4 regions of the Rahnella aceris genome follow, and region 4 is predicted to be linked to each of the others. Evidence: predicted binding sites of a transcription regulator. Region 4 holds the regulator's gene; each other region holds the start of a gene.
What was found. The regulator LexA, encoded in region 4, represses DNA repair genes until DNA is damaged. The targets are predictions, from matches to a motif close to TNCTGTATGTACATACAGNA.
Positions count from the first base shown of each region.

Region 1 (3,151 bases), on a different contig from region 4:
GTATCGGGCAGAGATGCGGTGTCTTCAGGTTCATTTTCCGCTTTCGCTATTTCAGCCAGAGACGGACTGATAGGCCGTTTAACTTCAACACCCAGCGCGCGGAAACTTTCCACCTGTCCGATAAGATTACCACGGCCTTGCGAGAGTTTATTCATCGCGGATCGATAACTTCCCTGCGCTTTGTCGAGACTTTGTCCCATCGACTCCATGTCATCCACAAACAGCCGCAGTTTGTCGTAAAGACGTGCCGCGCGGTCGGCGATACGTTTGGCGTTCTGACTCTGATGCTCATAGCGCCACAAGTTACTGATCGTTCGCAGCGCCACCAGCAGGGTCGTCGGGCTGACCAGCATAATATTGTGCCGGAGCGCTTCGCTAATCAATTCTGGCTCACGGTCGATAGCCAGCAGAAAAGCGGGCTCAACAGGGATAAACATCAGCACATAATCGAGGCTGCGCAGACCGGGAAGTTGCTGGTAATCTTTGCGCCCGAGCAGGCGGATATGTCCGCGAACCGAGGCAATATGTTCATTGAGCGCCGCTTCCCGCTCGCTGTCATCCTCGCTGTTGAAATAGCGCTCATACGCGACCAGGGTCATTTTGGCATCAATCACTACGTCTTTATTCTGCGGTAACCTGACGACCACATCGGGCTGCATCCGGCTGTTGCTGTCAACCTGCACGCTGACCTGAGTCTGGTACTCATGCCCTTCACGTAAACCGGAAGCCTCGAGCACGCGGCTCAGCACCACTTCCCCCCAGTTGCCCTGCGTTTTGTTGTCACCTTTCAGTGCCTTGGTCAGGTTGACGGCTTCACGGGCCATCTCCACATTCAGTTGCTGCAGATTGCGGATCTCATGCGCCAGCGTATGGCGTTCACGGGCTTCCTGCCCAAAGCTGTCCTGCACCTGACGACGGAAACCATCCAGTTGCTCGCGCAACGGCAACAGTAACTTGTCGAGACTTTGCTTGTTCTGTTCGTCGGCACGGCGGCCATTTTGTTCGAAAATCCGGTTAGCCAGATTTTCAAACTGGCTGCTCAGGCGCTGTTCGCTGTTAATCAGCAGACGCTGCTTTTCTTCAGCCGCCATGCGGGTTTCATCCAGACGGGTTGAAACCTCACGCAACTCCGCTTCCTGCGCGCTGTTGATTTCCCGCTGCGCACGCAGTTCCTGATTCAGTTGCTCACACTCGTTTTGCCAGTGGGCAAGCAGTTGTAATTTTTCCTGACTGGCCGCCTGCAGGCTATGCAGTTTTCGCAGCTCAAGTTCAGCCTCACGCAGTTGCTGCTGCCCTGATTGCCGCTCGCTTTTGTGCGTATCATTTTCCGCTTTAGCCTGTTCCAGCGATTGTTCCAGCAAACGGCGCTGCGTTTCATACTCCGTCTGCTGTTGCTGTTGGCGCAGGCTGGCGATAAGCCAACCTACGAGTAAGCCCACTAACCCCGCCCCCAGGGCTGTCAGGATGCTGATATCCACGCGATTTCCCTCTTAAAGTCTCTTGCGGCCAAGGTAATGTCAGGCTGTATGGATGTCCAGTCTATTTTCTGTTGCATTGAGCCTTTGCGAGACGTCTTCCAAAAAGGAATTTCTCTGTATTTTCCCCCTTGCGATAGCCAGCCACAGAGAGCAGCATTCAAAACCAGCGGCTCAGCCACTGAATGCCGAAAGCACCTGGCGCCAGGATGCCGAAAGCCCAGATGAGTGCAGACGTCACATTCGCAATCTGGAAATATTTTTGCGGCATACCGCAGATACCGGCAACCAGTGGCACAACGGCACGAAGCGGGCCAAAGAAGCGGCCAATAAAAGCCCCGGGCATGCCCCATTTTTCAAAGAAAGCATGTCCACGAACCAGCATTTGCGGATGGCGGGAGAAAGGCCAGAAATTGCCAACCCGATCCTGATAACGGGCACCAATCCAGTAAGAAAGCCAGTCTCCCAAGAAAGCGCCTGCGGCGGCGGCGGCCCAGATGGGCCAGAACGGAATACCGGTTTCGCCGATCAGCGCGCCGAGTCCCAGCAAGATAAACGTTGCCGGGAGCAGCAGGGAAAGGAATGCCAGAGACTCACCAAAAGCCAGAAAGAAAACGATCGGTGCAGCCCACACCTGATGGGCGCGGATGAAGGTAGTGGTGTACTCAAGAAGGTCGTGAACAGTCAAAAATGCAGTTCCTTTTGTCAGAGATCCGGGAGGAGGTTCATCAATTATTCCAGATGGATTACTAACATGACCTTAACAGATCTGCTTAGCAGGGCAAAAAAACGGGCCGCCAGAGGCAGCCCATTGATGTGATGATGTGATGTGGTTGTTTTAGTTTTATAGGGACTAAATAAGCCTGCGGGCTGCTTCTACAACAATCTTCACCGCATGACTTTCAGTCTTTTTCATGGTTTCCGCATTAGGGATTTCCTGCTGCATGCGGTTCACGATAACACCCGCCACCATCCCCGCGCGCAGACCCTGGCTTGCACACATGGTCAGCAGAGTCGCGGATTCCATTTCGTAGTTCATGACGCCCATTTCCTGCCACTCTTTCATCGATTCTTTGAAGCGACGGACAACACGGCCAGAGTAAGTGTCATAACGTTCCTGACCCGGATAGAAGGTGTCAGAAGAGGCGGTAACGCCAATGTGCGTCGCGGCACCCACGGCTTCTGCCGCCGCAACCAGCGCGGTGGTGCAGGCAAAATCGGCTACTGCAGGGAATTCCATCGGCGCAAAGTGCAGGCTCGCGCCATCAAGGCGAACGGCAGCGGTCGTGACCAGAACGTCACCGACATTGATGTGTGGCTGGATAGCGCCAGTTGTGCCGACTCGCAGGAAAGTACGGATCCCCAGTTGCGCCAGTTCTTCAACCGCAATAGAGGTCGAAGGGCCACCAATACCGGTTGAGCAAACAATCACAGATTTGCCATCAAGCTCAGCACGCCATGAGGTAAATTCGCGGTGGGAAGCCAGACGAACCGGGTTCTCCATCAATTTGGCAATTTTTTCCACGCGCTCAGGGTCGCCGGGAACAATCGCCAGCGTCGCGCCGTTTAAATCTTTTTTGGCCAGGCCAAGATGGAAAACTTCAGGCTGAGACATAACAAACTCCTCTGTGTGTAAGGTCATTTATTGGCAGGAGGAACACCCGGCAACTGTACTG
Region 1 covers NZ_JAADJV010000007.1:132,479-135,629, reverse strand. The annotation lists gene rmuC (DNA recombination protein RmuC) at 1-1,478, opposite strand, end outside; gene GW591_RS23195 (DedA family protein) at 1,636-2,163, opposite strand; gene udp (uridine phosphorylase) at 2,329-3,090, opposite strand.
Region 1: a site for LexA is predicted at 1,521-1,540, ahead of rmuC (DNA recombination protein RmuC). Genes of this name have one in related genera too.

Region 2 (3,151 bases), on a different contig from region 4:
GTCTCGAGTACCGTCTGGCCCGCCGTGATGCGCATAATTGCGATGCCGAACTGGCGTCCGTGGTGTCGAACATGAGCTCTGAGAGAAATAACGAACCGGCGACACTCGAAGCGGCGTTTCGCCTGTTATGCCTCAATCATACTATGCTGAGCTACATTTCAGCGCTGGGTGCCCATCGCGAAAAACTCAATGATGCCGAAACCCTGAGGTTGCTGGATGATGCAGCATGCTGCGTTGACGGCGCTTTGCATCATCTGCCTTCTGAAGCAGAACGCATCCAACACGCGCTCGGTGAACTCACTGCACGTATTCAGATGCGTACAACGGATATCGACAGTAAAGAGCAGCTCGTGCTTCAGCAAATTGGATTACTGGTGGCTCATTTGCCTGAGCTCACCAGTCTTAATACTAAGATCCTGCCGGCACAAAATCGGCTCTAGTTGCAGATAACTTACGCAAACTTAGTGCACAACCGTTGATAGCTGCTCTTGGTGATGGTTAAACCAGTGAGTTAATGACTCTCTGGATTCCATCGGCAAAGCGGCTTCATGGAAGCCCAAAATTGCCCCTTCGAGTGCCATCAGTAAATTAATCCCTAAATTCTTTTTTTTAATGGCACACAGTTTGAGGTAGGTATGGCAGGCCCCCTGTAACCGCAAGTCCCCCGAGTTCTCAATGCCGACTTGCCAGAGCATCCTTTCTAGCGCCAGCGAGAGATTGGGTAAATCTTTCAATCGGACCGCTTCGTTGTTTTTTTTCAGCTCTATATCCCGCAACATCCCTTGCAACGATAATCTGCCCAGCTCGCACAGTGCCTGGTGATCACTCCATTGCCGGGCACTCACTTTGAAATAACGCAACTGCACATCCATGCCTCGCTTGCGATAGGTCAGCCTCTCCATCTTTTTGCGGCGAAAATGAGTTTCGGTTTCTCCGGTCGCTCGCAGATAGAGTTCACCATCAGAAACCAGGGCGAACATGACGCGGTCAGCGGACAAGCTCATCCCCCCAAATTGGGTGCGGGAACGAATATTACCCAACGGGGCAAAAATATCCAGACACTCAAGCACTCGTTTTTTTGATTTGTTTATCATTGCGTTATCCTTTTCACGTTAATCCCTTGCTTCCATTTTGAGTTACCAAAACAGCTAAAAGCAAAATACGCAATCTTATGAACTCCAACAAACATAAAATGCCGTTACAGCCTGTTGCCTTCAAAATTTGCGAGATATCTTGGAAAAATTGGGTTGATCTTTGCTCACCGCCAGAGTACTGTACATACATACAGTAACTCACTAGAGTACATCATTATGCGAACTCAACACCATACAAATCATCATTTTAGTCAGCTTGCTTTGCCCGTCACTCCGTCACAGGTAAATACGTCTGCATCCTTGAATAATGGTCTGATCACTGAGTTCGTCTATAGTGCGAGCCAACCTGCTTTTGCGCAGTTATTACTGCCCTTACTGCAACACCTGGGTATGCAGTCTCGCTGGTTGTTGTGGCTCACACCTCAACAAAAACTGAGCCGTCATTGGTTATCTCAGTCAGGTCTGCCGGTGGATAAGATGGTGCAAGTTAATCAAATTACGGCGATGTCGACGGTAGATGCGATGGAGAAAGCCTTGCAGACGGGTAACTACAGTGTCGTGTTGGGATGGCTTCCGGATTTGAGTGATACTGAGAGGGAAAGATTGCAAATTGCAGCACGCCAGGGTGGTGCTTACGGCTTCATAATGAGACCGACAAATGAACAGAATTCAGCTTGTGGACATCATTCCACAGTAAAAATTCACTCTTCCGTATACCATTAGTTCAAAATAGGAATCTTCCTATGAAAATAATGCGGAACTTAGTGATTTGTGCTGAATAATGCCTGCAAGCCAGTAAAAACGGGCTTCCGGAATGCAGATTAGTGCCAGATTTTGTCAGCAAATTGCCAAAGCCGTTAAGAAATGTGTCCGTTTTTCCCTTTTTTTCCACGGTGTTAACACATCAAGCTTGTAAGTTTCGCGCCACGTTGTAGACTTTACAACGCCAAGGTTGCTCGATAATGCCAACGTAAAGTGGCAAGTTCTGAAATGAAGCAATAATCTTGGCGTAAGGATTTTAACCAAGGGCTTAAAAAGCTTAAAGCTCAATTGCCTATTTGGATGATAACGAGGCGCAAAATGAAAAAGACAGCTATCGCATTAGCAGTGGCACTGGCAGGTTTCGCTACCGTAGCGCAAGCCGCCCCTAAAGATAACACCTGGTATACCGGTGGTAAATTGGGCTGGTCCCAATACCATGACACTGGTTTCGCAAACGCTTACAACGGTATCGGCAACGGCCCTACCCACGAAAGCCAACTGGGTGCAGGTGCGTTCTTGGGTTACCAAGCGAACCAATACCTGGGCTTTGAAATGGGATATGACTGGCTTGGCCGTATGCCTTACAAAGGCAGCGTAAATAACGGCGCGTTCAAAGCACAAGGCGTTCAGCTGGCTGCTAAACTGAGCTACCCGCTGACTGACGATCTGGACCTGTACACCCGTCTGGGTGGTATGGTTTGGCGTGCAGATGCTAAAGGTAACTTCAACAACGGTGCTAATGGTCGCGTAAGTGATCATGACACTGGTGTTTCTCCACTGGCAGCAGTTGGTGTTGAATACGCAGTAACCAAAAACTGGGCTACCCGTCTGGATTACCAGTGGGTTAACAACATTGGTGACGCGGCTACCGTTGGTGCACGTCCTGATAACGCAATGCTGTCTGTAGGTGTTTCTTACCGTTTCGGTCAAGATGAAGCAGCTGCTCCAGTTGTTGCTCCAGCACCAGCTCCAGCTCCAGTTGTAGAGACTAAGAAATTCACTCTGAAATCTGACGTTCTCTTCAACTTCAACAAAGCGACTCTGAAACCAGAAGGCCAACAGGCTCTGGATCAGCTGTACAGCCAGTTGAGCTCTATCGATCCTAAAGACGGTTCTGTTATCGTTCTGGGTTACACCGACCGTATCGGTTCAGAACAATACAACCAGAAACTGTCTGAGCAACGTGCTCAGAGCGTAGTAGATTACCTGGTATCTAAAGGTATCCCTGCTAACAAGATCTCTGCACAAGGCCAAGGTAAATCTAACCCAGTTACCGGTTCTACCTGTGACTCCGT
Region 2 covers NZ_JAADJV010000001.1:703,056-706,206, reverse strand. The annotation lists gene yccS (YccS family putative transporter) at 1-440, shown strand, start outside; gene GW591_RS03140 (TfoX/Sxy family DNA transformation protein) at 462-1,094, opposite strand; gene sulA (SOS-induced cell division inhibitor SulA) at 1,311-1,817, shown strand; gene ompA (porin OmpA) at 2,175-3,151, shown strand, end outside.
Region 2: a site for LexA is predicted at 1,271-1,290, ahead of sulA (SOS-induced cell division inhibitor SulA). Genes of this name have one in related genera too.

Region 3 (3,151 bases), on a different contig from region 4:
CGGAAGGATACAGATTCGCATGGGCGAAACGCTCGCCCGTCGCGGCAATCATAATCACGTTCCCGTGCTGGCCTTCTCCTGCCAGTAACTGACCGATTTCTTTTTCTGATTTGCCGGGTGCAATCGTATCCAGCGCCGCAAGCACCTGAGTGGAGGCCAGGTTGGCGCCGTATTCATAAAACGCCACTTCATTAGCGGTATTAATCCGCCGCGCACCATTTTCTGGCGAGGTAAACAGACCGGTGGCGTTGACCACATCTCCAGCCACGCCCGCGGCCTTTCGGACTGCGTCGAGGACAAACGCGGGCACATCAAAGGTGGTTTTATCCGTGACAGGGTCACATCTGAACAGTTTCCAGCCTGCAATGCCAACGTGCTGCGCGTCAGCAATACCGGCAGATTTAAGCAAATCGTGCAGCGGCTGATGATGTTTCATCGGCTGGTTGGGCAGGGAAAACACCGGCGCATGCAGGCAGCGACCCGCGTTGCGCGCATGGGGAACCAGTTTCAGATTTTCATTCCCCATAACATAAGTCAGTTCACCGGTCGCGCGCACCACCAGCAAGGCTTCTTCAAAGCGCGGGATAAAACCCGCAAGATATTCGAAATTGCCGCCGTGTTCTTTGTCGGCATAAATCACCAGGCTGTCGAGCTGATGCTGTTGCATCGCGTGAAGGATATGACGCAGGCGTGACGCCATGGTTTCATCGGATAATACCGGGGTGGGAATGTGAGGGTAAGTCGCGGGAGCCGGGAGGGTTTTCAGTGAATACTCATGTTCAGCTTTCATTGCGTGTCCTTTTGCATGGCGGGGGAAAGAGGATTATGCCCCAAACGGCCTCTTAAGGCCGCATTCACCGGACAGGGAACTCTGCTAAATTTAAGGTAATTCCCTGCTGTTGCTGCCTGACGAGGTTAATAACGATGGTTACCGAGAGTGATAAGGGCAAAGACCTCAGTCAGGCTACCGCTGAGCTATTTGCCGAACTTATTCCCTATCTCCAGTTCCGTACTGTCCCCGCGGGCTCGCGCTTCCATCTGTATGAGAGGGGGGAATTTTATTGTTATTTCATTCGCAAAGGCTGGTTTAAAACCTTTCATAACGACGAACCTGTGCTGATAGGCACGTTGTCAGTGCCGGGCATCATTGGTATTGGCGGTGCGGTGCCCTCAGAGGCCAGAATGTTTATTCAGGCGCAGGATGAATCTGAGATTGCCGTCTCCACCGTGGCGGAGATGCATGCCCTGATTGATCGTCTGGAGTTGTGGGAGCCAATGGCAAAGCACTTTTTCAGGATGACCAACAATCTCTATGTCAAAAGCACAATGCTGACGGCACCAACATCCTATGAAATTCTGCGCCACCAGCTCATGGAACTCATGAAAGAACCGCCGGAAATACGCGAAAATATTCCTGCTGCCCATTACATTCAGCTTAAGACGCACCTTTCACGCAGCACGATCATGAAAGTGCTTTCACAATTGAAACAGGGGGGATATGTGAGGCTCCACAACGGTATTCTGAAAGAAGTGATCCGTTTGCCACTGAAATACTGAGCGTGGTATCAGGGGGGAAGAAAGCGTGCCGTTACGCACGCTGTTCTCTCAGTTACGCGGCTTTTACCGCACGGACTTTTTTGGCAGTGGCAGGTTTTTCGGCAACATTTTCTTCGGCAGCATTTTCTTCAGCAGCCACGTTTTCTGCGACCACTTCTTCTGCTTCTGCTTCTGCTGGCGTTTCAGCAGCGGGCTGGTGTGCGATTTCTGCTTCCGGCAATTTGCTGGTGCGCAGAATATGCTGGACGGTGTCTTTCTGCTCGGCGAGGTGAAGTGCAATGTTTTCCGCCAGTGCTTCATCCATCCCGATATTGCTCTGTAACAGCCATTCAGTAAAAGCATCCGCCATGTCCAGCATCTTGTCGTAAGCGTCTGCTTCTTTCTTATTGGCAAAAGTCATTTTCTCTTCACCTTTTCTGACCACAACAAATTTTGTTTCAACAGCCATGATTCGCTCCTTATACTGTAATTATATACAGCATACCAATAATCAGTGCAGGATACATCATCCGGCCTGATTTTTATAGTGCGGCGCGTCAAAGGCCGGGCACATACCCTGGCAACTATAACGCGGGTGAATTTCTCAGCGTTAGCCGGTAAGGTAGAAAACGACCTGTTTTCAACGAACTTGTGAGGTTCCCGTGACAAACCTGAAAGCTGTATGCAACTGGACCAAAGACACTTATCTGATCACTACCGATTTTCAAAAACTGGATATTCCGGCAATTCACGCCTACCTGACCCGGTCAAGCTGGGCGCCGGGCATTGACGAACAGACGGTGCGCGCTGGCGCAGAAAACAGCCTGAACTTCGGGTTGTTCGACGACGGAAAACAGATCGGTTACGCCCGCTTTATCACGGACTACGCCACCTTTGCTTACCTGTGTGATGTCTATGTGCTGGAAGATTATCAGGGGAAAAATCTGGGCGCATGGCTGATCGAATGTGTGCAGTCGCATCCGGTCACAGCAAAACTTCGCCGGATGGCACTCTTTACTTCTACCGCGCCGTGGTTGTATCAAAAGTTTGGTTACACACCGGTTAACGAACCTGACTACACCTGGGTCATCACCCGGCCAGGAATTTACCTGAACAAAGACGGGTAGTTCAGGCTTTCCTGAACGCACGGCTGGAAACAGAAACTGAATTCTGGTCAGGGTCTTTCGCATTGGTGAACTTATCGCCGTCGGCCTGATGGCGCGGGCCACATTCCGGACCGTTCTATATACAGGCAGCGGCTTTGAGATTTTCAGTCACCATCCGCACAAAGTTATCGCGAATGACATCTTCATTCCGGGCGTCCCATGCAATCCCCACCTGCCAGCGCGTCGCAGGGCCGGTGAGCGGAAGTATTTTCAGCTCCGGCGGCGCAATATGCACGACGCTTTCGGGTAGCAACGCCACGCCGATCCCGGCCGCTACCAGTGCGACAATAGTCTGGATATCCTCCGCCAGTTGAACCGATGAAACATGAAACAGATTCTCCTGTAAAAAACGGTCTGTCTGCGCATTCAGCCCCCCCGCCCGCTCAGTATACAAACGCAGTAACGGACGGTTCCTGAGCCTTTCACTCATATCCTCGCCGTTATCTTCA
Region 3 covers NZ_JAADJV010000003.1:279,186-282,336, forward strand. The annotation lists gene GW591_RS16755 (M24 family metallopeptidase) at 1-790, opposite strand, end outside; gene GW591_RS16760 (helix-turn-helix domain-containing protein) at 925-1,557, shown strand; gene GW591_RS16765 (YebG family protein) at 1,610-2,005, opposite strand; gene GW591_RS16770 (GNAT family N-acetyltransferase) at 2,199-2,663, shown strand; gene GW591_RS16775 (LysR family transcriptional regulator) at 2,779-3,151, opposite strand, start outside.
Region 3: a site for LexA is predicted at 2,019-2,038, ahead of GW591_RS16765 (YebG family protein). Genes of this name have one in related genera too.

Region 4 (3,151 bases):
ATGTCAGCCCGTACCCCAGCGCCGCCACCAGCATGCTGTTTCGCATATCCCGCCCACGCGTTGCGCCGATAAACATGCCATCAAGCAAATAGCACCAGACAGCCACCAGCGGCAGTATAATTTGCCAGCCAAGATATCGGTCCGCCAGCTCACGCAATTCCGGTAATGATGTCAGCGCATCAATGATCGCCCCACCCGCCAGCGCGTAAATCAGAGCAAAAAACAGCGCAACCAGCCCGGCCTGACGACACGCGGCATGCCAGACATTCAGCAGTTTTTCGCGGTTGCGGGCACCGAATGCCTCACCGGAATGCGCTTCGATAGCATAAGCAAAACCGTCAAGTGCAAACGCGGTAAATGTCAGCAGGTTCATCAACACGGCGTTGACCGCCACAATGTGGCTGCCCAGCCGCGCGCCCAGAACGGTCAGCGATGCAAAGCAAAGCTGCAACAGTAATGAGCGCAGCATGATGTCGCGGTTAAGCCCGAGAAGACGGCGCAAATTACCACGCCACGCGGAGGTGATTTCTGCGCCGGTGATACCGCGTCGTTTCATCACCCGCCAGACGAAATACAGCCCGATGAGTAGCGTGAAATACTCGGAGCTTGCCGTCGCCATGGCTGCGCCACGCACGTTCCAGCCCAGCCCGATCACCAGCCACAGATCCAGAATGATATTCAGCAAATTCCCGGCAATCAGCAAAATCACCGGCCCGCGAACGTACTGAATGCCGAGCAACCACCCGAGGATCACCAGATTCGCCAGTGAAGCCGGGGCGCTGAACCAGCGGATTTCGATAAACAGCCTCGCCTGTTCAAGCACGGGCTGGCTGCCGCCGACAATGTGAAACGCCAGCTCCATCAGCGGATGACGGAATACCACAATAATGACGCCCGCCAGTACAGCCAGAAGGAAGGGTTGTACAAAAGCACGCGCCAGAAGCTGATTATCTTTCGCGCCCAGCGCCTGAGCGGTCATGCCGGTGGTACTCATCCGCAGAAACAGTAAGAGCATAAAAAGGAAAGTGGTGATCATCGAACCCACAGCCACGCCGCCGAGATAATCCGGGCTGTCGAGATGACCGATCACTGCGGTATCCACCAGGCCGAGGAGTGGCACCGTGATATTGGAAAAAATCATCGGCAATGCCAGCATCCAGAGCGCTTTATCGGCAGGGCTTAAAAAGGTGTTTTTGAGTGTGTGTCGCAGGGAATGATGTTGCATAGAGAATCTCATGCCGGAGGTTCAGGTTATGCCTGTAAATGACATCGCCCCGAAAGGGGCGATGATGAGAGAAACGCATTTCTCTTTGAATTCACATGGATGCCAGAGGCCGCCGCCATCCATATTCAATTAGTTTTAGTCTTGTCTATCTGACACAGCAATTTCTGACTTAGTCATATCTGACCGAGTAATTCGCGTTATATCAAGGCGGCAACTAAGCGAACGCCGGGAGCATACACAAGTATGTGACCGGGGTTGCGAAGGCAGCCAACGCAGAGATAGCTCGAAGTACGAAGGTCAGATCCAGTCGCCGTTGCGGATAACACCTACGGCTAAGCCTTCAATGCTGAAATTCTGCTCGCGCAAATCCACCACGATCGGCTGAAACTCGCTGTTCTCAGGCAATAACTGCACCACACTGCCTTGTTTTTTCAGGCGTTTCACGGTGACCTCATCATCGATACGGGCCACCACAACCTGACCATTACGCACGTCTTGCGTTTTATGCACGGCCAGCAGATCGCCGTCAAGGATACCAATATCACGCATCGACATACCGCTGACACGCAGCAGGAAATCGGCGCTCGGCTTAAACATTTCCGGATCGATCTGATAGTGCCCTTCGATATGTTGCTGCGCCAGCAGCGGTTCACCGGCGGCAACGCGGCCAATCAGCGGTAAACCTTCTTCTTCTTCCATCAGCAGACGAATGCCGCGTGATGCACCGGAAACAATCTCAATAACACCTTTACGCGCCAGCGCTTTAAGATGCTCTTCCGCCGCATTGGGAGAACGGAACCCCAGACGTGATGCAATCTCTGCGCGGGTTGGTGGCATACCGGTGGTGGAGATATGATCGCGAATAAGGTCGTAGACCTCTTGTTGTCTGGTCGTTAAAGCTTTCATTCCGCCCCCTGGTTGTTTATACAGTCTTGCTGTGAGTATATACAGCTAAACGGTCAATGAAAACCTAAGATTGAATAAAAACAGGGCATAACGTTGATTCCTGGAATGCAGATTCCAAATCAGAACCATCGCGACCAAAAGATGCTGACCCAGACAAAAATCGCCAATATGATGGTCAGAAGTACGGCAGCAGAGCCGATATCTTTTGCGCGACCAGAAAGCACATGAAACTCAGGCCCGATGCGGTCTATTGCACATTCCACCGCGCTGTTGAGCAACTCCGTGACACAGACCAGCACGACGGATCCCACCAGCAGGATACGTTCAATGGTGCTGACATCAAGCCAGAAAGATAGCAAAATTAACGGGATAGCGACGCTGGCCTCCTGGCGAAATGCCGCTTCGTTTTGCCATGCCGCTTTGAATCCTTTCCAGGAATAGCCGGCCGCTTTATAAATTCGGGTAAATCCGGTGACTTGGTTCGCCATTTCGGGTACTGATCCTTAGAGTGTTTGCAGCATTTTAGCTTTTATATGACCACAGATCTCCACGGATCTTTCTGGTATCCTTGCGGCGAAATTGCTAACAAGAGGCTTCACGTTTTTATGTCAGGTTGGCGTAGACTTTATTACACATTATTGAATTTACCACTCTCATTGCTGGTAAAGAGCAAGGTCATACCTTCAGATCCGGTTACCGAGTTGCATTTAGACCCGACGCGGCCGATTTTGTACGTATTACCTTATAATTCCAAAGCCGATTTGCTGACGTTGCGTGCGCAATGTCTGGCGCAGAATCTGCCTGATCCTCTTATTCCGCTGGAAATTGACGGCACCCTGCTACCAAGCCATGTCTTTATAGCCGAAGGCCCGCGCGTATTCTCTTATTACACGCCGAAGCAGGAATCCGTAAAGCTGTTCCACGACTACCTTGATTTGCACCGCAATAATCCGGATTTAGACATTCAGATGTTGCCGGTGTCGGTAATGTTTGGTCGTGCACCGGGCCGTGAAGGTCAGG
Region 4 covers NZ_JAADJV010000002.1:658,758-661,908, forward strand. The annotation lists gene dinF (MATE family efflux transporter DinF) at 1-1,225, opposite strand, end outside; gene lexA (transcriptional repressor LexA) at 1,523-2,131, opposite strand; gene GW591_RS15395 (diacylglycerol kinase) at 2,251-2,619, opposite strand; gene plsB (glycerol-3-phosphate 1-O-acyltransferase PlsB) at 2,737-3,151, shown strand, end outside.